DNA from 2 places in the Polymorphospora sp. A560 genome. Region 2 is predicted to be linked to the other one. Evidence: predicted binding sites of a transcription regulator. Region 2 holds the regulator's gene; the other holds the start of a gene.
The links. Region 2 encodes HrcA, which represses chaperone genes, less so after heat shock. Its sites were predicted from a motif close to GGTTNGCACNCTCNNNNNGAGNGTGCNAACC; they were not measured.

Region 1 (14,344 bases), 740 kb from region 2:
CTGGGCGGGCACCATCGTGGGCTGGCCGGGTAGCGGCGGCACCCCGGACCGGTCGGCGAGCCGCGCCGATCCACCCGTCCCGGACACCCCGCTACCGGCCGTACCTCGCCCGGCGCCCAGTCCGACCCCGGCCCGGCCGGGCACACAGAGCAGCAGCAACGCCTTGGCGACCACGCTGACCAGGTCGTGGTCGCCGCCCTGGATCAGGCCGCGGGCACCGGCGGCGATCGCGGCGGCGGCGACCCGCGGGTCCTCCGGCCCGAAGAGCACCAGTACGGCGCCGGGTGCGCGGGCCAGCACCCGGCGGGTGAACCCGGCACTGTCCGGGCGGGTCAGCGCGGTGTCGGCGAGCACCACCTCCGCCGGGCCCTCGGCGAGCCGGAGCAGCACCTCGGGTTCGGAAACCGCGGTGCGGACGGCGGCGGACATCCCGAGCCGGGCGGCGGCGGACGCCACGTTGCGGGCGGCGATCGGCGTCCGGACGCACACGAGGACGGTACGCACAGTGATCCCCCTTTCCTCAAGGAGAAGACCACGGAAGCATGTGATCATTACGTGCTTTAACGGCTTAGGAAAGGGAAAGTTCCGGACACTTCACCGGCCCATCCACTTCCCTACCGACAACGAATCGACACGCCTCCGGCAACGAATCGATCAGGGACGTGTGAGGTTCGCGCAAGCGGGGTATCGCCATCGACAGGTCGGGATCCGGTGCGCCTGCGCGGCCCGTCGCCCGGACCGACCGCCAGATCGTCGAGGTGAGCTGACCGCGGGGCCGCGCGGGAGGAGGGGTGCTGATGTCGAACGTGAACAGACTGCCCGGACCCATCGTCGACCTGTGGGAGTGGCAGCGGCTCGGTGCCTGCCGTGGGCGCGACAGCGCCCAGTTCTTCCACCCCGACGGCGAGCGGGGATCGTCACGCAACCGGCGCGAGGCCAAGGCCAAGTCCGTGTGTGGGAGCTGCCCGGTGCGGGCCGAGTGTGCCGCGCACGCGCTGGCCGTACGCGAGCCGTACGGCGTGTGGGGTGGTTTCAGCGAGGCTGAGCGGCTGCGGCTGCTCGCCGTCGGCTGGGAGGACGCCGCCGACCGCCGGCTGTCCCGGGTCGACATCGCCCGCCTGGAGGCCCGCCTGGGCCGCCCGCACCGGTCGACGGTGCCGGCCCAGCGCCCGGCGGCCGTACCCGCCGCCGCGCACTGACCGTCTGACGGAATCGGGGCGCCCACCGTACGGTGGGCGCCCCGATCCGCGTGCGTCGACGCCGGACTCAGAAGCCCGGGCCGTGCTGGTGGCCGTGTCCGTGGCCGTGCGAGTGGCCGTGGCCGCCCGCGGCCGGCTCCGGCTCGGCCGGCTTCTCCACGACCAGGCTCTCCGTGGTGAGCAGCAGCGCGGCGATCGAGGCGGCGTTGGCGACCGCGTTGCGGGTCACCTTCACCGGGTCGATGATGCCGGCCTTGGCCAGGTCGACGTACTCGCCGCTGGCGGCGTTGAGGCCGGTGCCCCAGCTGCTCTCGGCGACCTTCTGCACGACGACGTAGCCGTCGAAGCCGGCGTTCTGGGCGATCCAGCGCAGCGGCTCGACCAGCGCCTTGCGGACGATGCTGACACCGACCTTCTCGTCGCCGGTGAGGCCGAGGTCGCCGTCGAGCACCGAGGTGATCTGCGCCAGCGCGGCGCCACCACCGGGTACGGTGCCCTCCTCGACGGCGGCGCGGGTGGCGGCGATCGCGTCTTCGATGCGGTGCTTGCGCTCCTTCATCTCGACCTCGGTGGCCGCGCCGGCCTTGATGACCGCGATGCCGCCGGACAGCTTCGCCAGCCGCTCGGACAGCTTCTCCTTGTCCCAGTCGGAGTCGGAGGCCTCGATCTCCTTGCGGATCTGGGCGACCCGGTCGGCGACCTCGTTCGGCCGTCCGCCACCGTCGACGACGGTGGTGTTGTCCTTGTCGACCACGACCCGCCGGGCGGTGCCCAGCGACTCCAGGCCGACCGCGTCGAGCTTGTAGCCGAGCTCGGGCGCGACCAGTTCGGCACCGGTGAGGATCGCCATGTCCTGGAGCATCGCCTTGCGGCGGTCGCCGAACCCGGGTGCCTTCACCGCGGTGACCTTGACGGTCTTGCGGATCGAGTTGACCACCAGGGTCGACAGCGCCTGGCCGTCGACGTCCTCGGCGATGATCAGCAGCGGCTTGCTGGTCTGGAGGACCTTCTCCAGCAGCGGCAGCAGCTCCTCGATCGCGGAGATCTTCTGCGTGGTGATCAGGATGTACGGGTCGTCGAGCACCGCCTCCTGCGCCTCGGAGTCGGTGACGAAGTGCGGAGAGATGAAGCCCTTGTCGAACTGCAGGCCCTCGGTGACCTCCAGCTCGGTGGCCAGGGTGGAGCCTTCCTCGACGGTGATGACACCGTCGCGGCCGACCTTCTCCATCGCCTCGGCGATCAGGTCACCGATCGTGGCGTCCTGCGCCGAGATGGTCGCCACGTGGGCGATCGCGGCCCGGCTGTCGACCTCGACGGCCTTCTCGAGCAGCGCCGCGGAGATCTTCTCGACCGCGGCCTCGATGCCCCGCTTGAGGCCGGAGGGGTTGGCGCCGGCCGCCACGTTGCGCAGGCCCTCGCGCACCATCGCCTGGGCGAGCACGGTCGCGGTGGTGGTCCCGTCACCGGCGACGTCGTTGGTCTTCGTCGCCACCTCCTTGACGAGCTGCGCGCCGAGGTTCTCGTACGGGTTGGTGAGCTCGATCTCCTTGGCGATGGTGACACCGTCGTTGGTGATCGTGGGAGCGCCGAATTTCTTGTCCAGGACGACGTTGCGCCCGCGCGGACCGAGGGTGACCCGGACCGTGTCCGCGAGGGTGTTGACACCGTGTTCGAGCAGGTGTCGGGCGTCGTCCGAGAAGCTCAGGATCTTCGCCATCTATGTTCCTCTCGAAGCGACGCAGCCCCGGCCCGGCGAGCCGGTCCGGGGCTGCGTCACGGATCAGTTGGTTACTTCTCGATGACCGCGAGGACGTCGCGGGCGGAGAGCACCAGGTACTCCTCGCCGGCGTACTTGATCTCGGTGCCGCCGTACTTCGAGTAGACGACGGTGTCACCGACCTGGACGTCAACCGGGATCCGGTTGCCCTTCTCGTCGATGCGGCCGGGGCCGACGGCGAGGACGGTGCCCTCCTGCGGCTTTTCCTTGGCGGTGTCGGGGATCACGAGGCCGGAAGCGGTGGTGGTCTCAGCCTCGTTCGCCTGGACCAGGATCCGGTCCTCGAGCGGCTTGATCGCAACCTTGGTCGCGGTAGTCACGGGCATACCCTCCTGGGGTATCTGGTTTCGTAGCCGGTCGATCGCCCAACCGGCGTCAATCTGCCTCATGCCACCGGGCGGTCCGTCGTCGCGGGTGCCGGTCCGCCTGGCGTTGTCCAGCCACCGGCCGGGGCCGGATCGCTGGCACACTCTTGTCGAGAGTGCTAATCGCAGATTAGGCCGCCGCTAGCACTCCGTCAAGGAGAGTGCCAACCCGACCCGCCGGATGACGTAGCCGGCACCGGCGCCGACCGGCCCGACACAATGGGCCGGTGGAACTCGCCGTGCTCGACGCCCTGCGTACCCCGACCGGGGAGACCGCGCTCGCCGCGGCCGCCGGACTGCCCGGCGGCGACCCGCTGGCCGCCGCCGCCGCGCTGCGGACCCGGGGCGTACCCGCCGACCTCGCCGCCGCCGCGCTCACCCAGACCGACCTGCGGCGGCGGGCCGCCGCCAAGTTCGGCCCGGTCGCCGCCGGGATGTTCTTCACCCGGGCCGGCCTGGAGCAGGCCACCCGCGCCGTGGTCGCCGACCGGCGGGCCGCGCGGCTGGCCGCCGCCGGCGTACGGACCCTGGCCGACCTCGGGTGCGGCCTCGGCGCCGACGCGATCGCCGCCGCCCGGGCCGGCATCCGGGTGTACGGCGTCGAGGCCGACCCGCTGACCGCGGCGATGGCCGCCGCGAACGCGGTGGCCGCCGGCGTGGCCGACCGGTTCACCGTCACGTGCGGCGACGCCACCCGGTTCGACGTGTCGACCGTCGACGCCGTGTTCTGCGACCCGGCCCGCCGCTCCGGCACCGGCCGGCGGGTCTTCGACCCGACCGCCTACTCCCCGCCGTGGGACTTCGTCGCCGAACTGACCCGCCGGGTCCCGGCAACCGTGGTCAAGGTCGCCCCCGGCGTCGACCACGCGCTCGTACCCGAGGGCGCCGAGGCCGAGTGGGTCAGCGTCGATCGTGAGGTGGTCGAGGCGGCGTTCTGGTGTGGACCGCTCGCGGCGACGCCGCGCCGGGCCACCCTGCTGCGCACCGCACCGGCCGGCGCGTCCCCGGTTCCCGCCGTGACCGAACTCACCGGGCCGGGCGACATCGCCGCGCCGGTCGGTGCCCCGCGCGGCCACCTCCACGACCCGGACGGCGCCGTGGTGCGCGCCCACCTGGTGGCCGAGTTCGCCGCCACCGTGGACGGCGTGCTCGCCGACCCGTCGATCGCCTACGTCTACACCGACCAGGGCCGGGTCACGCCGTACGGCCGCTGCTTCGAGATCACCGACGTGCTGCCGTTCTCGCTCAAGAAACTGCGGGCGCTGCTGCGTGACCGGGGCGTCGGGCGGGTCGAGATCCTCAAGCGGGGCTCCGCCCTCGACCCGGAACGGCTGCGCCGTGACCTGCGCCTCGCCGGCCCGGCGGCGACCTCCCTCGTGCTGACCCGGGTCGCCGGCGCACCGACCGTCGTCCTGTGCCGGCCGGTCGCCTGAGCCGGCCGTCGACAGTGGGGTGAAGCCGGCCCTCGGGCGTTGCGCTGCCGACCGGCCGGGGCGGCGGTAGGGTCGCGACCATGGCGGGCAAGGGCACCCCGGCGACGGCACTGCTGGCCAGACGGAAGGTGCCGTTCACCGCGCACCCCTACCGGGTCGATCCGGCCGCGCCGTCGTACGGCCTGGCCGCCGCCGCGGCACTCGGGGTGGCGCCGGAGCGGGTGTTCAAGACCCTGGTGGCCACTGTGGACGGCCGGCTCACCGTCGGCGTGGTGCCGGTGACCGGCTCGCTGGACCTCAAGGCGCTGGCGGCCGCGGCCGACGGCAAGCGGGGCGCGATGGCCGAGCCGGCGGCCGCCGAGCGCGCGACCGGCTACGTCACCGGCGGCATCTCCCCGCTCGGCCAGCGGACCCGGCTACCGATCGTGTTGGACGTCTCGGCGCCGCGGTGGTCGACGGTGTTCGTCTCCGGCGGCCGGCGGGGCCTGCAGATCGAGATCGCCCCGGGTGACCTGATCAGCCTGACCGACGCGACCCTCGCCGCCATCGCAACCGCCTGACCAGGACCGCGACCGCCGAATTCGGTGACGTTGCTGAATTGTTATCGCCGACAACAAACTCGCCGCCTCGGCACTCTTGTGTGACCCACGCCGCACCTAATACGTTGCCGGACACAACAAAACATTATGACCGGTTTCGCACCCCCGGTCCGAACCCCACCCTGCCCCTCGTCCGGGGCTCACCCTCCGAAAGGACCCGTGCAATGCGCAGAGGGATCCTCTCCCTGACCGCCGTGGGCCTGCTGACCGTCGGCGGGGTCGCCGCGTGCGGCGACGGCGAAGACACCGGCCCCGGCGGCGCGACGCCGAAGATCGGCGTGATCCTGCCGGACAGCGCCTCCTCGGCCCGCTGGGAGACCGCGGACCGCAAGTTCCTGGCGGCGGCGTTCGACGCGGCCGGAATCGCGCACGACATCCAGAACGCCCAGGGCGACAAGGCCGCCTTCCAGACCATCGCCGACCAGATGATCACCAACGGCGCGACCGTGCTGATGATCGTCAACCTCGACTCCGGGACCGGCAAGGCGGTGCTGGACAAGGCCAAGTCGCAGGGCGTCGCGACGATCGACTACGACCGGCTGACCCTGGGCGGCTCCGCGCAGTACTACGTGAGCTTCGACAACGAGGTGGTCGGCAAGCAGCAGGGCGAGGGCCTGGTGAAGTGCCTCGCCGACAAGGGCGCCCAGAACCCGGTGGTGGCCGAACTCAACGGCTCCCCCACCGACAACAACGCGACCCTGTTCAAGAACGGCTACGACTCGGTCCTCGACCCCAAGTACGACTCGAAGGAATACACCAAGGGCCCGGACCAGTCCGTCCCGGAGTGGAACAACACCCAGGCCGGCACGATCTTCGAACAGATGCTGACCTCGACCGGCGGCAAGATCGACGGCGTGCTCGCCGCCAACGACGGCCTCGGCAACGCGGTCATCTCGGTGCTGAAGAAGAACAACCTCAACGGCAAGGTCCCGGTCACCGGCCAGGACGCCACCGTGCAAGGGCTCCAGAACATCCTCGCCGGCGACCAGTGCATGACCGTCTACAAGGCGATCAAGCAGGAGGCGGACGCCGCCGCCGAACTGGCCATCGCCCTGGCCAAGGGCGAGACCAGCAACGTCGAGACGACGGTCAAGGACCCGGAGAGCGGCCGGGACGTCCCGTCGGTGCTGCTCACCCCGAAGGCGATCTTCAAGGAGAACGTCAAGGACGTCGTCGACGACGGCTACGTCACCCAGGCCGAACTGTGCGCCGGCGAGTTCGCCGCCCGGTGCGCCGAGGTCGGCATCAGCTAGTCCCCGCCAAGGTCGTCAGGCCGCCGCCCGGCAGCCACCGGCGGGCGTACCCACGCCCGCCGGTGCCGGGCGGCGGCCTGCCGGACACCGCCCGACCGGACACTTCAGAAGGAGACCATCCGTGTCCGCGACACCCCTGTTGGAGCTACGCGGGATCGACAAGAGCTTCGGTCCCGTACAGGTCCTGCGCGACGTCGCCTTCGCCGTCCAGCCCGGCGAGGTGACGGCCCTCGTCGGCGACAACGGCGCCGGCAAGTCCACCCTCGTCAAGTGCATCAGCGGCATCCATCCCACCGACGCGGGCGAGTTCTTCTTCGAGGGCGCGCCGGTCAGCATCAACAGCCCCCGGGACGCCGCCGGCCTGGGCATCGAGGTCGTCTACCAGGACCTCGCGCTCTGCGACAACCTCGACATCGTGCAGAACATGTTCCTCGGCCGGGAGAAGCGCAGCGGGCTGGTGCTCGACGAGGCGACCATGGAGCAGATGGCCGCCGACACGCTCGCCGGGCTGTCGGTGCGTACGGTGCAGTCCCTGCGCCAGCACGTCTCCAGCCTGTCCGGCGGGCAGCGGCAGACGGTGGCGATCGCCAAGGCCGTGCTGTGGAACAGCAAGCTGGTCATCCTCGACGAGCCGACCGCCGCGCTCGGCGTCGCGCAGACCGCGCAGGTGCTCGAACTGGTCCGCCGGCTCGCCGACAACGGCCTGGCCGTCGTGCTCATCTCGCACAACATGAACGACGTCTTCGCCGTCTCCGACCGCATCGCGGCGCTCTATCTCGGGCAGATGGTCGCCCAGGTACGGACCACCGACGTGACACACGCCCAGGTGGTCGAACTCATCACGGCCGGTCGCACGGAGAGCACCGCCGACCTCGGCAAGACCACCAGCACGGGAGCGGACCGATGACCACCACGACGGCTGCGGTGCAGAAGGAGTCGGCACCGGCGCCCGCTCCGACCCTCGGCGACCACGTCCGGGGCTACCTGGCCCGGGTACGCGGCGGCGACATCGGGGCGCTGCCGGCCGTACTCGGTCTGGTCGTGCTCTGCGTGGTCTTCTCGATCATGCGCCCCTCGTTCCTGTCGGCCGGCAACTTCGCCAACCTGTTCACCCAGGGCGCCGCGGTCACCCTGATCGCGATGGGGCTGGTCTTCGTCCTGCTGCTCGGCGAGATCGACCTGTCCGCCGGCTTCGCCAGCGGGGTCTGCGCCGCCGTGCTCGCGGTGCTCGTCACCGAGCAGGGCCTGCCCTGGTACGTGGCACTGCTCGCGGCCCTCGGCACCGGGGTGCTGATCGGCCTGGTGCTCGGGCTCCTGGTCGCCAAGATCGGCATTCCGTCGTTCGTGGTGACGCTGGCCGGCTTCCTGGCGTTCCAGGGCATCGTGCTGTTGCTGATCAAGGGCGGCAACAACGTGTCGGTGCGCGACAGCGTCCTGGTGGCGATCGCCAACCGCAACATGCCGCCGGTGCTCGGCTGGGTGCTGGCCGGCGTCGCGGTCGCCGGCTACGCCGCCGTGCAGTTGCTGCGGCACCGCAAACGGGCGGCCCGGGGACTCGTCACCGACCCGCTCGCCGTGGTCGCCGCCCGGATCGGCGGGCTGGCACTGATCCTCGGCGTCGCCGTCTACATCCTCAACCAGGAACGCAGCCGGGTGCTGGTCACCTCGCTCAAGGGCGTGCCGATCGTGGTGCCGATCATCGCCGTACTGCTGATCGTCTGGACTTTCGTGCTCCAGCGCACCGCGTACGGCCGGCACATCTACGCTGTCGGCGGCAACAAGGAGGCGGCCCGGCGGGCCGGCATCAACGTCGACCGGATCCGGATCTCGGTCTTCGTCATCTGCTCCGCGATGGCGGCGATCGGTGGAATCGTGGCGGCGAGCCGGGCCAACTCGGTCGACGCCAACACCGGTGGCAGCGACGTCCTGCTCTACGCGGTCGGGGCCGCGGTCATCGGCGGCACCAGCCTCTTCGGCGGCAAGGGCCGGGTACTCGACGCGGTGCTCGGCGGCGCCGTGGTCGCCGTGATCAACAATGGGATGGGTCTGATGGGATACAGCTCGGGGGTCAAGTACGTGGTCACCGGTTCGGTACTGCTGCTGGCCGCTGGCGTCGACGCGCTGTCCCGACGTCGGGCCACCGCCACCGGCAACCGCTGACCGCCGCCACCGTGGAGTTACCGAGACGATGCGTGTAGGACCGAGCCAGGAGGAGATCCGCCGGCAGAACCTCGGTGCCCTGTTGCGCTACGTGCACATCCACGGGGCCACCTCGCGGGCCGAACTCACCACCGCGCTCGGTCTCAACCGCAGCACCATCGGGGCGCTCACCGCCGACCTCGCCGGTGCCGGCCTGGTCAGCGAGGGGGCACCGCGGGAAACCGGCCGGGCCGGGCGGCCGTCACCGGTCGTCCGGCCAGAGTCCGAACGCGTCTTCGCCTACGCGTACAGCATCGAGGTGGACCGGCTGCGGGCCGCCCGGGTCGGACTCGGCGGCGCGGTACTCGACCGGCGCGAGACGGCCCGCCCGTACGGGGTCGCCGCCGCCGAGACCGCGCCGCTGCTCGCCGCCTTCGTCAAGGAGATGCAGCAGGCGGTCCCGGCCGGTTCGACGTACGTCGGCGCCGGCGTCGCGGTCTGCGGACTGGAGATGCGGGAGGAGGGGCCGGTCCACGTCAAGCCGGAGACCGGCTTCGTCGACCGGTCGCTCGGCGCGGCGCTCGACGCGCACCTCGCCCCGGAGCGGCCGATCCTGGTCGGCAACGCCGCCGACGTCTCGGCGCTGGCCGAGCACGCCCGGGGCGCCGCGGTCGGCTGCGACGACCTCATCTACCTGCACCGCGACGTGGGCGTCGACGCCGGGATCATCGTGCGTGGCCGGCGGCTGACCGGCCACGGCGGCCTCGGCGGCGAGGTCGGCCACATGGTGGTGCAGCCCGGCGGGCGGGAGTGCGGGTGCGGCTCCCGGGGCTGCTGGGAAACCGTCATCGGCGAATACGCCCTGCTGGACGGCGCCGCGGGCGGCGGTGGCACCGGGCGCCGGGCGGCGCTGTCGATCGTCGACGCGGCGGCCCGTGGCGACGCCAGCGCCAAGGCGGCCGTACGTGAGGTCGGCGACTGGCTCGGGTTCGGGGTGGCGAACCTGGTCAACATCTTCAACCCCGGAATGGTGATCTTCGGCGGTACGTTGCGCGACGTCTACCTCGCCTCGGCCGCCCGGGTCCGCAGCCGGCTCAACTCGATGGCGCTGCCCGCGTCGCGGGAGCAGGTCAAGCTGCGTACCCCGCAACTCGGCGAGGACGCCGCCCTGATCGGCGCCGCCGAACTGGCCTTCGAACACCTGCTCGCGGCCCCCCTGGACGCCACCCCCTGACCCTGCCCCCGGGACTGGCGCGCGGCCCTCGGCTGGCGCCGCTGGCGCCGCGTTGATCAAGGAGTTGTTGCGCGACAATTCGCATGAAGCGGGCACGCTTCCTCCTTGATCAACGCGACACCGGCTCGGCACGGGCTCGGCACTCAGCGCGGCACCGGCTCGGCGGGGGTGCCCGGGGCGGCGGGGTGCGCGGGCTCGGCGGGGGCGGAGGTCTGGTCGGTGGTGGAGGGCTGGTCGGTGGTGGAGGGCTGGTCGGTGGTGGAGGGCTGGTCGGTGGGTGGACGGTTCATCTGGCGCCAGGTCGGGCTGACGAACGGCAGCACGGTCACCGCCAGGTAGGCGCCACCGAAGAGCATCAGTGCCACGTTCAGGCCGAAGCCCTGCACCGCCCAGCCGGCGAGCAGGCTGCCCAGCGGCATGCCACCCCACCCGATCGCCTGCCCGAGGCCGAGGACCCGGGCCCGCAGGTGTTCCGGAACCCGCTCGTACGACACCGCGCCGAGGATCGGGTTGACCGCCGAGATCGACACGCCGGCCACGAACGACACGACGTACACGATCCACAGCGCGTCGGCCACGGACAGGATGGCGAACCGCGGTGCCCCGGCGATCAGGAACCCGACGGCGAACACCGCGAACCGCGGCACCCTCGGCGCCACGGCGGTGAAGACCACGTTGCCGAGCACCGCGCCGACCGCGAAGACGCCGGACAGCACCCCGAGCGCGACCGGCGAGCCGATCACGTCGCTGGCCCAGAACGGCGCCAGCACCGTCCCGTACGCGGCGTCGGCGAGGTTGGTGACGAACAGCAGCAGCGTGATGCCGAGCATGAGCCGGTCCCGGCGCAGGAACGCCAGCCCGGCCCGCAGCGCCGGCAGGTACGCCTCCCGGTCGGTGACCGCGGCCACCACCCGCCGTACGCCCGGGACCAGGACCGCGACGATCACGCCGGCCAGCAGGAACGTGGCGGCGTCGATGGCCAGTACGGTCGACGCGTCCAGGGTCGCGATGAGCACGCTGGCCAGCGGGGCGCCGAGCAGGGTGGCGAGGCGGCCGAGCCCGTCGTGCAGGCTGGTGGCCCGGGTCATCTCCATCCCGGAGGCGGCGACGGTCTCCGGGAAGACGACCCGTTTCGCGGTGTCGCCGAGCCCGCGCAGGAGCCCGACGACGCCGATCAGCGTGATCAGTACGCCGAAGTGCAGCTGGCCACCGGCGTGCAGGACGGGTACGGCGATCAGCGCGGCGGCGCTGCCAAGATCGGCGGCGACGCTGACCCGGCGGTGGCCGAGCCGGTCGAGCAGCGGTCCACCGAGCCCGCAGGCGAGCACGTACGGCAGCATCTCGACGAACGCGACGATGCCGGTACGGGCGGCGCTGCCGGTGGTGACGAGGGTGAACCAGGGCAGCGCGATCATGCTCATCCGGCTGCCGACCAGCGAGACGACCTCGGCGGTGAGCAGCGCGATCAGGCCCTGCCGTTTCACGCTTCCGCCCCGCCCTCGGTCCGGAGGAACGGCATGAGTTGCACCTGTACGACGACCCGCTCGGCGCCGTCCGAGGCGGGACGGTCGCTGTCGCGGTAGCGGTCGAGCACCGCGGTCAGCTCGTCCTCCAGCGCGCGGGTTTCCTCGGCGGTCAACCGGAGGCGCCAGTCGCTCACGGTTCCGGTGCCGCGCCACGGCCCGGTGCGATCAGCCGACTCGTCGAGCCAGCGCTCGACCCGCCCGGCGTAGAGGGCGGCGACGGCCCGCAGGTAGGCGGCGCTCTCCTCGGGCATGTCCCGGTTGGCTTCGCCGTCGAAGCTGGTGAACCGGTGGGCGGCCCGCCACCAGCGTTCCCGGCCGACGCCGCGCCCGGTGTCCTCCACCACGAAGCCGTAGGTGGCGAGCTGGCGCAGGTGGTAGCTGGTGGAGCCGGTCGACTCGCCGAGAAGTTCGGCGAGCCGGGTGGCGGTGGCGGGCCCGTCCTCGCGCAGTGCACTGAGGATGCGGACCCGCAGCGGGTGGGCGATCCCCCGCAACGAACGCCCGTCGAGGAAAACCCGATCCTCTTCCAAAGACATGGATGCAAAGATACTGTTGCAAAGAAGTCTTTGCAACAGCCTGATCCTTGACCAAGAGGTCCAGGTGTCGAGCGGGGACATGTTGCTGTTCTGGTCCACAGCGAGTTCGCTGTGGGTACGCCGAATTCGCTGTGGACCGCAACAGCAGTACCCGTCCGGTGGCAGGACCCGCCAGACAGCAGGACCCGCCAGACAGCAGGACCCGGTCGCGGGACCGTCCCGGCAGCGCGTGCCGACTGCCCGCGGCGCGGGCCGCCGAAGCACCCGGCCGGATGGTGGAACCTGACGCTAGGGACGGGTGCCGTGCCAGGAGCGCCAGAGGGCGGCGTACGACCCGTCGGCGGCGACCAGTTCGTCGTGCGATCCCAGCTCGGCGATCCGGCCGTCCTCCACCACCGCGACCCGGTCCGCGTCGTGCGCGGAGAAGAGCCGGTGCGCGATCGCGATCACCGTACGCCCCTCCAGCACCGCCGCCAGCGAGCGTTCGAGCTGCCGGGCCGCCCGCGGATCGATCAGGGACGTGGCCTCGTCGAGCACCAGCGTGTGCGGGTCGGCGAGGACCAGACGGGCCAGCGCCAACTGCTGCGCCTGCGCCGCCGACAGCGGATGTCCCTTCGCGCCGACGACCGTCGCAAGACCCTCCGGCAACTCGTCGGCCCAGCCGAGCGCGTCGACCGCGGCCAGCGCGGCGCGTACCTGGTCCTCGGAGGCGTCGGGGCGGACCATGGCGACGTTGTCGCGCAGCGTGCCGATGAAGACGTGGTGCTCCTGGGTCACCAGGGCCACGTGCGAACGCAGTTCCTCGATCGGCAGGCCGACGAGCGGCGCCCCGCCGACCGTGACCACGCCGGTCCGGGGACCGTGGATGCCGGCGAGCAGCCGGCCGAGGGTCGACTTGCCGGCCCCGGACGGGCCGACCATCGCCAGCCGCTCCCCCGGCTCGACCGCGAGCGAGACACCGTGCAGGACGTCGCGCTCCGGCAGGTACGAGAACCGGACGTCCCGGGCGACGACCCGCTCGCCGTCCGGCTTGGCCGCCGACGCCGCCCGGTCGTCGGGCAGTTGCGCGACGCCGAGCAACCGGGCCATCGAGGCACCGCCGACCTGCAGCTCGTCGAGCCAGGACAGCAACCGGTCCAGCGGGTCGATCAACTGCTGTACGTAGAGCGTGGCGGCGGTGACCTGGCCGAGCGTCACCCAGCCCTCGAAGTAGAACCAGCCGCCGAGGACCAGGGTGGCCGCCACCGGGATGACGTAGCTGATCTCGGCAACCGGGAACCACACCGTACGCAGGAAGAGGGTGTACCGCTCGGCCGCGTACGACCGGCGGATGTCCGCGTCGGTGCGAACCCGGCGCCGGGCCGCCTGGCGCAGTGCCTCGGTGGTCCGCGAACCGTCGACGGTCTCCGCGATGCCGTCGGTGATGTCGGAGTAGGTGGCGCTCTCCCGCAGGTAGCCGGCCGGCGCCCGGCGCAGGTACCAGCGGGTTCCGGCGTACAGCAGCGGCGCCGCGATGAGGCACGGCAGCGCCAGCAGCGGGCTGACCAGCACCAGTGCCAGCGCGACGAAGACGCAGGTGACCATCGCGATCAACGTCTCGGGCACGGCGAACCGAACCGTCTTCGACAGCGCCGAGACGTCGCGGGACGTCCGGGTCAGCAGGTCGCCCGAGCCAGCCTTCTCCACTGTAGACAAGGGGATGGCCAGGATCCGGTCGACGAACTCCTCCCGCAGTTCGGCGAGCACCCGCTCTCCGAGGCGCGCCGACGCCAGGTGCGCGAACCGCACCAGTACCGCCTGGGCCACCACGAACCCGCCGATCGCCAGCGCGATCCGGTCCACGGTGACCGTGGTCGTACCCTGCGAGATCGCCTCGACCAGGTCGCCGAGCAGCCGCGGCGCGACGAGCCCGGCGATCGCGGCGAGCGCGTGCAGGCCGAGCGCCCAGGCCAGGGCACGTGGGTGGCGGCGGAACAGCACCCGGGCGTACGCCCGCGCCTGCGCCGCGTCGGCGACCGGCAACGCCCGCCCGCTCACGCTTCCTCCCCGCGGGTGACGACGGCGGCGTACCGCGGCTCGGTGGCGACCAGCTCACGGTGGCCACCCTCGGCGACGACCTTGCCGTCCTCGACGAAGACGACCCGGTCGGCCCGGTCGAGGACCAGCGGGCTGGTCGTGCAGACCAGCGTCGTACGGCCGGCCCGGGCCGGCCCGAGCTGGCCGGCGATCCGCGCCTCGGTGTGCGCGTCGACGGCACTGGTCGGCTCGACCAGGATCAGGATC
Region 2 (14,344 bases):
ATCCAGGCGCTGGACCTGCTGCACCCGGAGGACGAGGTGGCCCTCTGGACGTTCTCGACACCGGCCCGCGGCGCGACGAAGCCCTACACCGAACGGGTGCCGTTGTCCCGCATCGGCGACAGCAAGGCGAAGCTGACCTCCGCGATCGGCGCGCTGCGCCCGGAGGGCGGCACCGGGCTCTACAGCACCATCCGGGACGCGCACGACCACATGCTGGAACGCTTCAGCACCGACCGGATCAACGCGGTGGTGGTGCTCACCGACGGCCGCAACGAATACCCGCGCGACAACGACCTCGACCAGTTGCTGCGCGACCTCGACGCGACCGGCCGGGAACAGTCGGTACGGATCTTCTCGATCGCGTTCGGCGACAAGTCCGACCTCGGGGTGCTGGAGAAGATCTCGAAGGCGTCCCGCGCGGCCGCGTACGACGCCCGTGATCCGGACACCATCGACAAGGTGTTCATCTCGGTGCTGAGCAACTTCTGATGCTCCGGCCCCGTCGGGTCCGGCGGCCGCGGCGGTGCCGTCGCGGCCGCCCGGCCGCCGGGCACCGACTGGCGCCCCGTGGCACGGATGGGGCGGCCCGCCAATGGGTATCCGTAGCCCATGGGTGACGAGACGGGCGAACTGCTCGACGTGCTGGCCGACTACCGGGTCGAGGAGGACCACGACGACGACCCGGTCCTGCTCCGGGCCGACGGGCGGCCGGTCGACACCTGGCGCGAGGACTACCCGTACGACCACCGGCTCGGCCGGGAGGAGTACGACCAGGCGAAACGCCGGCTCCAGATCGAACTGCTCAAACTCCAGGAGTGGATCAAGGAGTCGGGCGAGCGACTGGTGATCCTCTTCGAGGGGCGGGACGCGGCCGGCAAGGGCGGCACGATCAAACGCTTCATGGAACACCTCAACCCCCGCGGGGCACAGGTCGTCGCGCTCAACAAGCCGAACGAGCGGGAAAGCAGCCAGTGGTACCTGCAACGCTGGATCCGGCACCTGCCGGCGGCCGGCGAGATCGTGCTGTTCGACCGCTCCTGGTACAACCGGGCCGGCGTCGAGCGGGTGATGGGCTTCTGCACCCGCCGCGAATACCTGGAGTTCCTGCGGCAGGCGCCCGAGTTCGAGCGGATGCTCGTACGCTCCGGCCTCCGGCTGGTCAAGTTCTGGTTCTCGGTGTCGCAGAACGAGCAGCGGACCCGGTTCGCGATCCGGCAGGTCGACCCGGTCCGCCAGTGGAAGCTGTCGCCGATGGACCTCGCCTCGCTGGACAGGTGGGACGACTACACCGAGGCGAAGGAGGCGATGTTCTTCTGGACCGACACCGCCGACGCGCCGTGGACCGTGGTCAAGAGCAACGACAAGAAACGCGCCCGGCTCGAGGCGATGCGGCACGTGCTGGCCCGGTTCGACTACACCGACAAGGACCCCGACGCCCGGGTTCCGCAGTTTGTAGTTCAACGATCATCGGAATCTGGATGTGGAGCAGCGAAGATTGACGTGCGTCGAACAAGAGGCGTGTGTCTACGCCCTCTTGCCAGGATCTGATCTTGGCTACTGGGGGTCGAAGGCGGTGACCCGGGCCGGCGGCTGGACGGAAAGTGCCTGGTAGATGGCCTTGTGTTCGGGTCTCAGCGGGGTGGTCTGCACGACGGTGCCGGCGGGCCCGGCGAGGGTGACCTGGCTGATTCGTCCGAGTTGCCGGTTGATGTTTCGCCAGGTCTGGCCGGTGGCGCGTTCGGCGACGCGGATCAGCAGCAGGGCCAGCCAGCAGATGAGGACGTGGGCGCGGATGCGGTGCTCGAGGCGGTGGAACACCGGCCGCAGCAGCAGTTGCGACTTCAGGTCGCGGAACCCGCGCTCGGCCTCGAGGAGGTTCTTGTAGCCCAGCGCGACGTCCTCGGCGCTGATGTGCGGGTCGGAGGTGGCGATGAGGTACTTGCCATCGAGGCGTTCCTCGGCCTTGACCTTGGCCTTGTTGACCTTCAGTCGTCCGTTGGGCTGCTGGACGAGCCACCGGCCCAGGGTCGGGTGGTCGCGCAGGGCGCACTCGGCGCGGGCGTGCGCCGCCTCGTTCTTCTTACGGGCCTTGTCTGCGACGGGTCGTCTGGCGTCGCGTTCGCGCTGGTCACGGATGCGTTCGAGTTCGGCTTCGACGCGGGCGATCGCGTCGTCGCGGTGCTGCTTGTCACGCATCGCCTGGTCGGGGTTGTGGCAGATGACGAACCGCACGTCGGATCCGTCGATGCGTACTTCCTTGACGCGCAGGTTGTCCTTGACCTGCTGGTAGCGGCCCTGGCGGGCCAGGACCCGCTCGACGAGGGGGTTGCCGTCACGCATGCGCATCCCGGCGATGTAGTGCCCGCCGGCGCGGCGCAGGTAGGCCAGGTTGTCCGCGCTGGAGAACCCGCGGTCGACCACGGTGATCACGCGTCCGAGCTTCCAGTCGCGCATGTCGTCGCGAACCTCGGCCAGCACGGCCTGGTCATTGCTGTTGCCGGGCCAGCACCAGCACCGCACCGGGATGCCTTCCTTGGTCACGGCCAGGCCGATGACGATCTGCGGCAGATCCGAGCGGTGGTCCTTGGAGTGCCCGAACCGGCGAAACGCATCGTCGCCGTCGTCTTCGGTGTCGCGTTCGAAGTAGGTGCTGGTGGTGTCGAAGAACAACAGGTCGACTTCAAGGTTGAACAGGTTGGCCACGGCGAAGAACACCGCCTCCTGCACCCGGCCGCAGGTATCGGCGTCGATGAGCAGGTCCATCGCCCGGTACGCGTGGTCGTCGTCCATACCGGTCAGGCCCGGGATGACCGTGTCCTGCCCGGCCCACTCGGCGGCCGACAGCTTGCTCATCGGCGCCACAGCTCGGTTGGCGACCAGCGCGAACAGCACCCGTTCCATGTTCGTGGTGAACCTACGCGCGTCCGCAGCCGCCCGCACCGCCGCGCCGACGTCGAGGCGCCGCCACAACCCGTCGAGCAGCCATGTCGACCCGATCGACCGTGCGTCGACGACGTCGAGAGGTCCCGCTCCGGCCGCCAGGCCCGCTTCCGCACCCGCGCCGTCTTCGCCGAAGTGCTTGTCGATCGACGCGGCGAGCCGGCGCAGCCCTTCGACGTCGACCCGGTCGACGCGGCCCAGATTCATAAGCACATCAGGCTTGATCTTGCCGTCCACGCGCCGGTTGTGTGCCAACGCGACGTAGCGCACCACGCTGCCGTCGGCGTTGGTCCGCGAGGTGAACCGCAGATACATGACTACGAAGAAACCACATCACCACTGGCAGAACAAGATGTGAATCTCAGGTCGTGTTACTACACTTTCGGATCCGCCGGCCCAGTCCGAGGCATCTGCGAGCCCGTGACCAGCATCGACCCCGACCCGATCATGCTTGTGTTCCTACGAACTGCGGAACTCGGGCGACGCGGTCGGCACCCCCGACCCCCTGATCGTCGGCCCGGCCGGGCTCGACCTACGCCCCGACGACCAGCCGGTGCACGTGTTTCCCCGGCTCTGACCCCGGCATCTTTCCCCGGCTCTGATCCCGGCACCGCCGGCCACGGGAGCGCCGGGCGCCGCGGCCGTCACCACCGCGCGAAAGGCCGGCGTCACCAGCGGCCGAGGCGGGTGGCCAGGACCGCGAGGGCGGCGACACCGGCCGTCGACGTACGCAGCACCGCCTCGCCGAGGCGTACCGGCACCGCCCCGGCGGCGGTGAACGTGTCGACCTCGGCCCGGTCGATACCCCCTTCGGGGCCGACCACCAGCGTGATCTCCCCCGTCGCCGGCAGGTCGACGGTCGACAGGCGCTCGGTGGCCTCCTCGTGCAGCACATACGCCGCCGCGCCGGCCGCGAGCCGCCGGGCCACCACCGCGGTGGACTCGTCGGGATCGCCGGCGACCGCCGGCAACCACGGGCGGCGGGCCTGCTTGGCCGCCTCGCGGGCGGTCACGGCCCAGCGGTCCCGGGCCCGGGCGCCACGCCCGTCGCGCCACCGGACCACCGAGCGGGCCGCCGCCCAGGGCACGATCGTGTCGACGCCGACCTCGGTCATCGCCTGTACGGCGAGTTCGCCCCGGTCGCCCTTCGCGATGCCCTGCACGACGGTGAGCCGGGGGTCGGGACGGTCGACGTGGCGCCGGTCGGTGACCCGCACGTCCAGGGTGCCCCGGCCGACGGCGACGACCTCGGCGGACGCGGTGCCGCCCCGGCCGTCGGCGAGCAGCAGCGGCTCGCCGACCCGCAGGCGCTGGACGGTCGCCGCGTGATGCCCCTCGGGGCCGCCGAGGGTGTGCCGGTCGGTGGTGGGCAGGGCCTCGACGAGGAACAGCGGCGCGGACACGGGGACAGGCTAGCCGGACCGGGCCGGCCGGCGACCGTCAGCCGTGCCCGTTGAAGGCGTCGCGCATCCGGGAGAAGAAGCCGCCCTGCTTGCTGAGTTCGGCCACCTCCTCGCCCCGGGTCTTGGCGAAGTCGCGCAGCATCCGCTCCTGCTCGGCGTCGAGCTTGGTCGGGGTCCGTACGTCGAGATGCACGTAGAGATCGCCACGGCCGGTGCCCCGCAGGTGCGGTACGCCCCGCGCCCGCAGCCGCATCGTCGAACCGGGCTGGGTGCCGGCCTTGACGTCGACCGGCTCCTCGCTGTCCAGCGTCTTGATGGTCAGCCGGGTGCCCAGCGCCGCCGCCGTCATCGGGACGGTGACCCGGCAGTGCAGGTCGTCGCCCTTGCGGGAGTAGACGTCGTGGACCCGCTCGTGGATCTCGACGTAGAGGTCGCCGGGCGTGCCGCCACCGGGGCCGACCTCGCCCTGCTGGGCCAGCCGGATCCGCATGCCGTCCTCGACCCCCGCCGGGATCTTGACGGTGAGCGACCGGCGGGTGCGGACCCGGCCCTCGCCGGCACACGTGCCGCACGGGTGCGGGATGACGGTGCCGTAGCCCTGGCAGGCCGTGCAGGGCCGGGCCGAGACGACCTGGCCGAGGAAGGTCCGCTGCACCGACTGCACCTCGCCCCGGCCGCCGCACGCCTCGCAGGTGGCGAGGTGGGTGCCGGCGGCCGTGCCGGCGCCGCTGCACGTGGTGCAGAGCACGGCGGTGTCGACGGTGATCGGCGCCTCGACGCCGAAGGCGGTCTCCACCAGGTCGAGTTCGAGCCGCAGGATGGCGTCGGCACCCGGCCGGGTGCGCGGCCGCGGGCCGCGGGTGCCGCCGGCCGCGCCGAAGAAGGCGTCCATGATGTCCTGGAAGCCCACGAACGGGCCGGCCCCGGCGCCACCGCCGGCCCCGCCTCCGCCCGGGGCGAGCGGGTCGCCACCGAGGTCGACGATCTGCCGCTTCCGGTCGTCGGAGAGGACCTCGTACGCCGCGTTGATGTCCTTGAACTTCTCGTGCGCTTCGGGGTCCGGGTTGACGTCCGGATGGTATTGGCGGGCCAGTTTCCGGTAGGCCCGCTTGATCTCGTCGTCAGAGGCTTCCCGGCTGACGCCGAGAATCCCGTAGTAGTCCTTGGCCACTGCGTCTGGTGTCCTCATATCGGTCTCGCGTTTGCCGGCCTGATCGCTGGTGCTGCCGCGCCGCCCGAGTCTGCGCCGCCGCCGTGCGTCGGTCTCAGTTCTGCGCCAACAGGTCGCCTACGTAGCGTGCCACGGCGCGCACCGTGGCGATGGTGCCGGGGTAGTCCATCCGGGTCGGCCCGAGCACGCCCAGCCCACCGACGATGGTGGCTCCCGGGCCGTAGCCGGTGCTGACCACGGAGGCGGCCCGCAGGTTGTCGATCTCGTTCTCGTCGCCGATCCGGACCCGCAGGGTGCTGGGCTCGACCTCGCCGATGAGCTTGAGAAGGATGACCTCCTCTTCAAGCGCCTCGAGGATCGGCCGCAGCGACCCCTGGAAGTCGAGCAGCCCGCCGCGCGTCAGGTTGGCGGTGCCGGCGAGCGCGATGCGCTCCTCGTGCCGCTCGACGAGGGTCTCCAGCAGCACCGTCGACAGCGTCGTCATCGCCGGACGTACGGTCTGCGGCACCTCTTCGACCAGGGCCTGCACCAGCGGCGGGGTGTCGGCGAGTTTCTCACCGCAGAGCTTCTCGTTGACCCGGCGGCGCAGGTCGGTGACGTCGTCGGCGGCCACCGGACCGGGCAGCTCGACCAGCCGCTGCTCGACCCGGCCGGTGTCGGCGATCATGACCAGCATCAGCCGGGTGGTCGAGATCGGCACCAACTCCAGGTGGCGGACCGACGAACGGGCCAGGCTCGGGTACTGCACGACGGCGACCTGCCGGGTGAGCTGGGCGAGCAGCCGTACGGTCCGGTGCACGACGTCGTCGAGGTCGACCGCGCCGACCAGGAACCGCTCGATGGCCCGCCGCTCGGCCGGGGTCAGCGGCTTCACACGGGAGAGGCGGTCGACGAAGAGCCGGTAGCCCCGGTCGGTCGGCACCCGGCCGGCACTGGTGTGCGGCTGGCGGATGTAGCCCTCTTCCTCCAGCACCGCCATGTCGTTGCGTACGGTCGCCGGCGAGACGCCGAGCTGGTGCCGCTCGACCAGCGCCTTGCTGCCGACCGGCTCCTGCGTGGCGACGTAGTCCTCGACAATCGCCCGCAGGACGTCGAGCTTGCGGTCGTCGAGTCCCATCTCCACCTCCCTGCCCCCGGTCGTGCCGGCCCCGGTGCGTGGCGGGTGACCGCCGGGCCGTGCCGCACGCATGACATCCGCCATGCCGACCCTCGACATGCTGGCACTCGACCGGGATGAGTGCCAGTCTACGACGCCAACCCTGGCCAGGCGATGATCGATATCAGGTACGAAAGCCGTATTCCAGACAGTCGGCCGGAATTCCACCCCGGAACACAGTTCGCCGGCCAGCCTGTCCGCCACCGGGTCACCACGCCGTGACAACAGCTCAACGGCGAGCCGGTCCAGAAGTGGCGCCCGGCCCGCCGGGAGTGGCCAGGGTGTCGTGTGGCGTTGGTTGATGCCGCCCCCTACCGTGGCCTCATGACTGAACCACCTCGCCCTCCGGGAGACGGCAATCCCGGCTCGGTTCCGCCGGACCCCACGGCTCCTCTGACGCCCGGGTCCTACTCAGTGCCGGGCGAGGCGCCCTCCCCCGGCTTCCCGCCGGCCGGCGGCCAGCAGCACGGCGCGCCCGACCTGTCGAAGCAGAACAACCCGCAGTACGACGCTCCCGCCTCCGGCGGCGGCGCCTACCCGCCGCCGGGTTCCGGAGCCGGCGGCTACCCGCCGCCCTCGTCCGGCGCGGGCGGCTACCCGCCGCCCAGTTCCGGCGCGGGCGGCTACCCGCCACCCGGCCAGGGCTACCCGCCGCCCGGTGGCGGATACCCGCCCCAGGGTGGCGGCTACCCCCCGCAGGGTGGTGGCTACCCGCCCCAGGGTGGTGGCTACTACGGCGGCGGCCCGGCCCCGGCCGGCTACGCCAACAGCGACGAGAAGACGTGGGCGCTGATCGCCCACTTCGGCGGCGCGGTCGGCGCGCTGATCAGCTTCGGCCCGCTGGGCTTCGTCGGCCCGTTGATCTCATACCTGGCCAAGGGCCAGCAGTCGCCGGCGGTGCGCGCGCACGCGCTGGCCGCGCTCAACTTCCAGGTGCTCTGGTCGGGGATCGCCTTCCTGCTGCTCTTCGTGAGCTGGTGCCTGTTCTTCATCCCGAGCGTGGTCGTCTTCGCGATCCAGATCATCTTCGGGATCCTGGGCGGTATGAAGGCCAACGAGGGGCAGCTCTACAAGTACCCGATGTCGCCGAACTGGATCAAGTAACCCCGCACTCCCACGACAGGCCCGGCACGCGTGCCGGGCCTGTCGTCGTGCCAGCCCGTCGTCGAGTCGGGTCCGTCGGCCTCCGCGTCCGCTCGGTGCCGGCCTTACCCTCAGGACGAGGCCGGCCGTCCTCAGGGCAGGAGGTCGCGTACGACCGCGTCGGCCAGCAGCCGGCCACGCAGGGTCAGCACCGCCCGACCGGCGTCGTACGCGGCCCCGTCCAGCAGCCCGTCGGCGAGCGCCCGCCGCGCCGCGACCCGTCCGGCGTCGTCGAGCACCGGCAGCGGCAGGCCGGTCGCCAGCCGGAGCCGCAACATCACGTCCTCGGTGTGCCGGTCGGTGCCGGAAAGCACCTCGCGTCCCTGACCGGGCGAGGCACCGCCGGCCAGCCGGGCCGCGTACGCCGACGGGTGCTTGACGTTCCACCAGCGCACCCCGCCGACGTGGCTGTGCGCCCCCGGTCCGAGCCCCCACCAGTCGCCGCCGGTCCAGTAGAGCAGGTTGTGCCGGCAGCGGGCGTCCGGCGACGTCGCCCAGTTCGACACCTCGTACCAGGAGAACCCGGCCGCGCCGAGGGCGGCCTCGGCGGCCAGGTAGCGGTCGGCCGCCACGTCGTCCGACGGGTACGGCAGCTCGCCGCGCCCCATCCGGGCGGCCAGCCGGGTGCCGTCCTCCACGATCAGCGCGTACGCGCTCACGTGGTCGACCCCGGCGGCCACCACGGCCGCCAGCGACGCGGCGAAGTCGTCGGCGCTCTCCCCCGGCGTGCCGTAGATCAGGTCGAGGTTGACGTGGTCGAAGCCGGCGTCGCGGGCCTCGGCGGCGGCGGCGGTGGCCCGGCCGGCGGTGTGCCGGCGGTCGAGCACCGCGAGCACGCCGGGGGCGGCCGACTGCATGCCCAGCGAGATCCGGGTGTAGCCGGCGGCCCGCAGCGTCTTGAGCGACTCCGGGGTCACCGACTCCGGGTTGGCCTCGGTGGTGACCTCGGCGTCCGGCGCGAGGCCCCAGGTGGCGTCGATCCGCTCCAGGATCCGGGCCAGGTCGTCGGCGGGCAGCAGGGTGGGGGTGCCGCCGCCGACGAAGACGGTGTCGACCCGGGGCGGCGGGTTGTCGCCGAGCACCCGGGCGGCGAGGTCCAGCTCGGCCAGCACGCTGTCGGCGTACGTCTCCCGGCGCACCCCGCCGCCCAGTTCCTGCGCCGTGTACGTGTTGAAGTCGCAGTAGCCGCACCGGCTGGCGCAGAAGGGGACGTGCACGTACACGCCGAACCCCTGGCGGCCGACCGCGGCGAGGGCGGCGGGCGGCAGCGACCCGTCGGCGGGCACGGGTTGTCCATCGGGAAGTTCGCCTGGCATGCGACTAGTGTGCCCGCATGCCTACTGCCGACGACGCCCTCGTCCGGGTCACCACCCGGGCCGGGGTGACGATGCTGACGCTGGACAGCCCGCCCAACCGCAACGCGCTGTCCACCCCGCTGATGACCGAACTGCTCCGGGCGCTCGACGCGGCCGTGGCCGACGACACGGTCCGGGTGGTGGTGCTCTCGCACACCGGCCCGGTCTTCTGCTCCGGCGCCGACCTGAAGGAGACCGCCGCCGCGTACGCCAGCGGCACGGTCCCGGCCGGAATGCTGGGTGACGTGCTGGCGGCGTTGTGGGAGTGCCCGAAGCCGGTGGTGGCCCGGGTCGGTGGCGCGGCACGGGCGGGCGGCCTGGGGCTGGTGGCGGCGGCCGACATCGCGGTCTGCGCGGACACGGCGACGTTCGCGTTCACCGAGGTGCGGATCGGGGTGGTCCCGGCGGTGATCTCGGCGACCGTGCTGCCCCGGCTGGCGCCGCGCGCGGCCGCCGAGTTGTACCTGACCGGTGAGACCTTCGACGGGCGACGGGCCGCCGAGGTGGGGCTGGTGACCGCGGCGGTGCCGGCGGACACTCTCGACGAGGTGGTCGGCGAGTACTGCGCGGCCCTGGTCCGCGGCGCGCCCCGGGCCCTCGCCGGTGCGAAAGAGCTGCTCCGGCGCCGCGAGGCGACTACCGTCCGTAATGAGGTTGCGGAACTTTCCGCACTGTCGACCGGCTATTTCCTGTCCGAAGAGGGGCGCGAGGGGGTGGCCGCCTTCCGGGAAAAGCGTCCGCCTTCCTGGCTTCCACAGACCTGAATGGGTTGCGAGGCACCACCCGGCCGCCCGGCGGGACTCCCCGGATAGCGCCATACCGCTCACCGGACGCGGTATATCGCACAACCGGACGTACGCTTGGCGACGACTCAACAGGGGGTGACGGTGCGTACTCGGGCAGCGGTGGGCGGTTTCGTGGCACTGGCGGCGGTCGCCGGGCTTGGCGTGTACCTCGGCAGGACCGACTTCGGTATCGACATACCGCTGCCCCGGCCGGCCCGCAGTTGCACCGTCGCCGCGCCGGCCGGCCAGTTGCCCGCCGGCGCGGCGACCAACCTGACCCTCAACCCCGAGCAGATGGCCAACGCGGCCACCATCTCGGCGGTCGGCGTGACGATGGGCATGTCGGAGGAGGCGGTCGTGGTGGCGCTGGCGACCGCGTTCCAGGAGTCGAAGCTGGAGAACCTGGCCGGCGGCGACCGCGACTCCATCGGGCTGTTCCAGCAGCGGCCGAGCCAGGGCTGGGGCACTCCGGAACAGATCCGTGACCCCCGTTACGCGGCGACGAAGTTCTACGCCGGGCTGAAGAAGGTGCGCGGCTGGGAGGAGATGCGGGTCACCGAGGCCGCCCAGGCGGTCCAGCGCTCGGCCTTCCCGGAGTTGTACGAGCAGTGGAAGGACGAGTCGCAGTTGCTGGCCAGTGCCCTGGTGGGCAACACCGTGGGCGCGGTGGCCTGCTCGGTCGCCCGGGAGCCGGTGGTTCGCGGCAACGCGGCGGCGGCGGGCCTGGTCAACGGCCTGGTGCTGGACTGGGGCGAGGTACAGACGGCGAGCCCGGCGGAGCTTCTCGGGTTGACGGTGTCGGCCGCCGACAGCCGGGTCGGTTGGCGTTACGCGCACTGGCTGGTGTCGCACGCGGGCGACCACGGGGTGAAGCGGGTGCGCTTCGGTGACCGGGAGTGGACGGCCGACGAGGGCGAGTGGTCACGCATCGACGGAACGACCGGGGCGGGCGAGGTCGTCGCCGAGGTCTTCGGCGACTCCTGACCGGCCGAAAATCGTCGCCAGGGTCTTCGGCGACTCCTGACCGGTCAAAACAGGCGAGCCTTACTGACCTACAGTCACCGCACAATCCGGCAAATGGTCCTTTATCCCGAACCACCAACAGTACTCAACAACACTACGTAATCGCACGGTTTCTTCGCGTAAGAGATTGGTTCGAGCCGGCGAAACAGTGCCATTCGGCCCGATGTCGACGCTCGGCCCTGGGGTTACGATCGGCAGCCTGTGCCGAAAGGCTTCGCTAGGCGGAGGGAATGAACGCCGTGTTCGATTACGGTGGCCGGACCGGTTACGAACCGATCAGTGACGTCGACCGCAAGGAATTCCACGAGCAGGGTTTCCTGCTGCTGCGCAACGTGCTGACGGAGGATCACCGCGCCGCGCTCGAGGCGGCTGTCGACCGTGTCTACGCGGAGGAGAAGGCGGCCGGCAACACCACCAAGGACGGCACGCTGCACCTGCTGGGCTTCCTGGAGCGCGACGAGCTCTTCGGCGAGCTCCTCACCCACCCGATCGCCTTCCCGTACATGTGGGGCCTGGCCGGGTGGAACATCTACACCCACCACAACCACCTCGACGTGACGCCGCCGGCACTGGAGCCGGAGAAGCCGTACTGGGGCTGGCACCAGGACGGCTACCGGCAGAACTCGGACCCCGAGACCATGGACCCGAACCTGCCGCGGCCCATGTTCTCGCTCAAGGTCGCCTACGTCCTCTCCGACCTGTCGGAGAACGGCCGGGGCGCCACCAAGGTCATCCCGGGCAGCCACCTGTGGAACTCGCTGCCCCGGCCGACCGACCTGACGGTGCACAACCCGGACCCGGAGGGGACCGTGGAGATCACCGCCAACCCGGGTGACGCGTTCATCTTCGACCGCCGCCAGTGGCACTCGCGGTCGACGAACCTGTCGAACATCACCCGCAAGATGCTCTTCGTCGGCTACACCTACCGGTGGATCCGGCCGCTCGACGAGCTGCACCCCGACCTGGCCGGCGAGTGGTACCAGAACCGCACCCCGGTCCAGCGGCAGCTGCTCGGCGAGGGCACCCACACCGCCAACTACTGGGGCATCAACTGGAACGGGTACGTCGACGACGAGATCCCGCTGCGCAAGGAGCTGAAGGAGCGCGGTCTGCTCGACCGCAGCATCCCCTGGCTGCGCTGATCCGTACGACGTCGAGAGGCCCCCGCCGCGTTCGCGGCGGGGGCCTCTCCGCGTATCCGGCCACCAAGGAAGGACTTGCCCACTAGGAAAGTGGGCTGCTACTTTCCTAGCAGGAAAGCACTAGCCCGACGGTGAAGTGGGAGACCGCCATGAAACCCGACCCGATCCCGGCCGGCGAGGCCGCCCGCGCCCTGCAGGAGGTCCGCCACCGGCGCGACCAGGTGGTGGGCACCAAAGTCGTCCCCGACTGGTTCTGGGCCACCCTCGGCGTGCTGCTGGTCGCCTTCATCGGCAGCATCGAGAGCGAGATCCCCTGGCTGGTCGCCACCGGCTCGGTGGTCTACGCCGTCGGTCTCGCCGCGCTGATCTTCGCGCTCCTGCGGCGCGGCGGCCCCCAGATCCGCAACAACCTGATCGGCGCCCGCGGCGGACTGGCCATCACCGGCCTGACGCTCGGCCTGGTGGCCGTCGGGCTCGGGGTCGCGTTCGGCGTGCACGCACTGGGCGTGCCGCTACCGGGGACGGTAGGCGCGGCGGCCGTCGCCCTGGCCATGGTCATCGGCGGTCCGCTGCTGATGCGCTACCTGCGGCGGGTGATGAGTTCACGACCGGTCGGCGGGCTGCGGTGACCGCGCCCCGCTTCGACGAACTGATCCACGCCCCCACCCGGCTGTCGATCGTCAGCCTGCTCGGCGCCACCGAGTGGGCCGAGTTCAGATACGTCCGCGACAGCGTCGGCCTGTCCGACTCGGCCCTGTCCAAGCAGCTGACCACCCTGGAGGAGGCCGGCTACGTGCAGATCCGCAAGGCCTTCGTCGGCAAGCGGGCGCAGACCACCGTACGGCTCACCCCGGCCGGACGGGCCGCCTTCGCCGGGCACGTGGCGGCCCTGCAGGAGATCGTCGCCCGCGCCGGCGTCGACACCCGGCTCGTCCCGTGAGGACGTGCGTGGAGCGCACGGGCCGGCGCGGTCCGACCGGCCGGGTCAGCCCTTGACGGCGCCGGCCACCAGGCCGGAGACCATCCTCCGCTGCACCGCGATGAAGAAGATCATCACCGGCAGGGTGAGCAGCGTGGAGGCGGCCATGACCGATCCCCAGGCGGTGTCGTCGCGGCCGAAGAAGAACGTCATCGCCACCGGCAGGGTGTAACGGTTCTGGTCGTTGATGAAGGTCAACGCGAAGATCAGCTCGTTCCACGCGACGATGAACGAGAAGATGCTGGTCGCGACCAGGCCGGGGGCGACCAGCGGCAGCAGGATGCGCCAGAAGGTCTGCGTCCGGTTGGCCCCGTCGATGGCGGCGGCCTCCTCCAGTTCCTTCGGTACGGCGGCCACGAACCCGCGCAGCATCCACACCGCGAACGGCAGCGAGAACCCGATGTACGTCAGGATCAGGCTCGGCAGGGTGTTGTAGAGCCCGAGCCGCTGGATCATGAAGAACAGCGGGATGACCAGCGCCTCCAGCGGGATCATCTGCACCACCAGCAGCATGATCAGGAACGAGGTGCGGAGCCGGAACCGGAAGCGCGCCACCGCCGTCGCGGCCAGCAGGGCGATCAGCCCGCTGACGAGCACGGTCGCGACCGCGACCAGCAGGCTGTTGACGAAGAAGTCGGTGAACGTGACGCCCGGGATCAGGTTGCCGGTGAGGATCTCCCGGTAGTGCTGCAGCGTCGGCTCGCGCGGCACCGGCTGCGGCGTCGACGAGAAGATCTCCCGGTTGGGCTTGAACGACGTCGAGATCATCCAGAAGACCGGGAAGACCGCGAACAGCGCGACCAGCAGCCCGGTCGCGTTCAGTACGGCCCGCTTCACAACTCCTCCTGCTTGAGCAGGGCCCGGATGTAGAACCCGGTGACGACCAGCAGGATCAGCGTGAGGATGACGGCGACCGCCGACCCCAGCCCGTACTTGGGCGGGGGCGAGAAGGCCGTGGCGTACGAGTAGATGCTCAGCATGTACGTCGACCGGTCCTGGGTGCCGCCGGCCAGCGCGTACTGCTGGGTGAAGACCTTGAAGTCCCAGATGGTCGACAGCACCACCAGGATGCCGAAGACCGGCCGCAGCAGCGGGAAGGTGATCGACCAGAAGACCTTCCAGGGGCCGGCGCCGTCGACCCGGGCCGCCTCGTGCAGTTCACTCGGCACGCTCTTCAGGCCGGCCAGCACGCTCACCGCGATGAACGGGAACGAGTGCCAGACCACGACCAGGGTCAGGATGGCGAA

Region 1: a site for HrcA is predicted at 3,481-3,511, ahead of groES (co-chaperone GroES). Genes of this name have one in related genera too.

What each region holds. Positions count from the first base shown of each region.
Region 1 is NZ_CP122282.1:851,198-865,541, reverse strand. It holds gene QCD66_RS04095 (response regulator transcription factor) at 1-504, opposite strand, end outside; gene QCD66_RS04090 (WhiB family transcriptional regulator) at 798-1,199, shown strand; gene groL (chaperonin GroEL) at 1,267-2,916, opposite strand; gene groES (co-chaperone GroES) at 2,988-3,302, opposite strand; gene QCD66_RS04075 (THUMP-like domain-containing protein) at 3,569-4,774, shown strand; gene ybaK (Cys-tRNA(Pro) deacylase) at 4,855-5,334, shown strand; gene QCD66_RS04065 (substrate-binding domain-containing protein) at 5,538-6,626, shown strand; gene QCD66_RS04060 (ATP-binding cassette domain-containing protein) at 6,748-7,533, shown strand; gene QCD66_RS04055 (sugar ABC transporter permease) at 7,530-8,786, shown strand; gene QCD66_RS04050 (ROK family protein) at 8,815-9,999, shown strand; gene QCD66_RS04045 (MFS transporter) at 10,143-11,483, opposite strand; gene QCD66_RS04040 (helix-turn-helix domain-containing protein) at 11,480-12,061, opposite strand; gene QCD66_RS04035 (ABC transporter ATP-binding protein) at 12,350-14,098, opposite strand; gene QCD66_RS04030 (ABC transporter ATP-binding protein) at 14,095-14,344, opposite strand, start outside.
Region 2 is NZ_CP122282.1:1,593,994-1,608,337, reverse strand. It holds gene QCD66_RS07405 (substrate-binding domain-containing protein) at 1-489, shown strand, start outside; gene ppk2 (polyphosphate kinase 2) at 610-1,548, shown strand; gene QCD66_RS07395 (IS1634 family transposase) at 1,555-3,255, opposite strand; gene QCD66_RS07390 (hypothetical protein) at 3,392-3,517, shown strand; gene QCD66_RS07385 (16S rRNA (uracil(1498)-N(3))-methyltransferase) at 3,609-4,343, opposite strand; gene dnaJ (molecular chaperone DnaJ) at 4,381-5,514, opposite strand; gene hrcA (heat-inducible transcriptional repressor HrcA) at 5,609-6,631, opposite strand; gene QCD66_RS07370 (DUF4870 domain-containing protein) at 6,995-7,774, shown strand; gene hemW (radical SAM family heme chaperone HemW) at 7,906-9,129, opposite strand; gene QCD66_RS07360 (enoyl-CoA hydratase-related protein) at 9,147-9,932, shown strand; gene QCD66_RS07355 (hypothetical protein) at 10,050-10,937, shown strand; gene QCD66_RS07350 (phytanoyl-CoA dioxygenase family protein) at 11,207-12,118, shown strand; gene QCD66_RS07345 (hypothetical protein) at 12,268-12,747, shown strand; gene QCD66_RS07340 (transcriptional regulator) at 12,744-13,058, shown strand; gene QCD66_RS07335 (carbohydrate ABC transporter permease) at 13,104-13,934, opposite strand; gene QCD66_RS07330 (carbohydrate ABC transporter permease) at 13,931-14,344, opposite strand, start outside.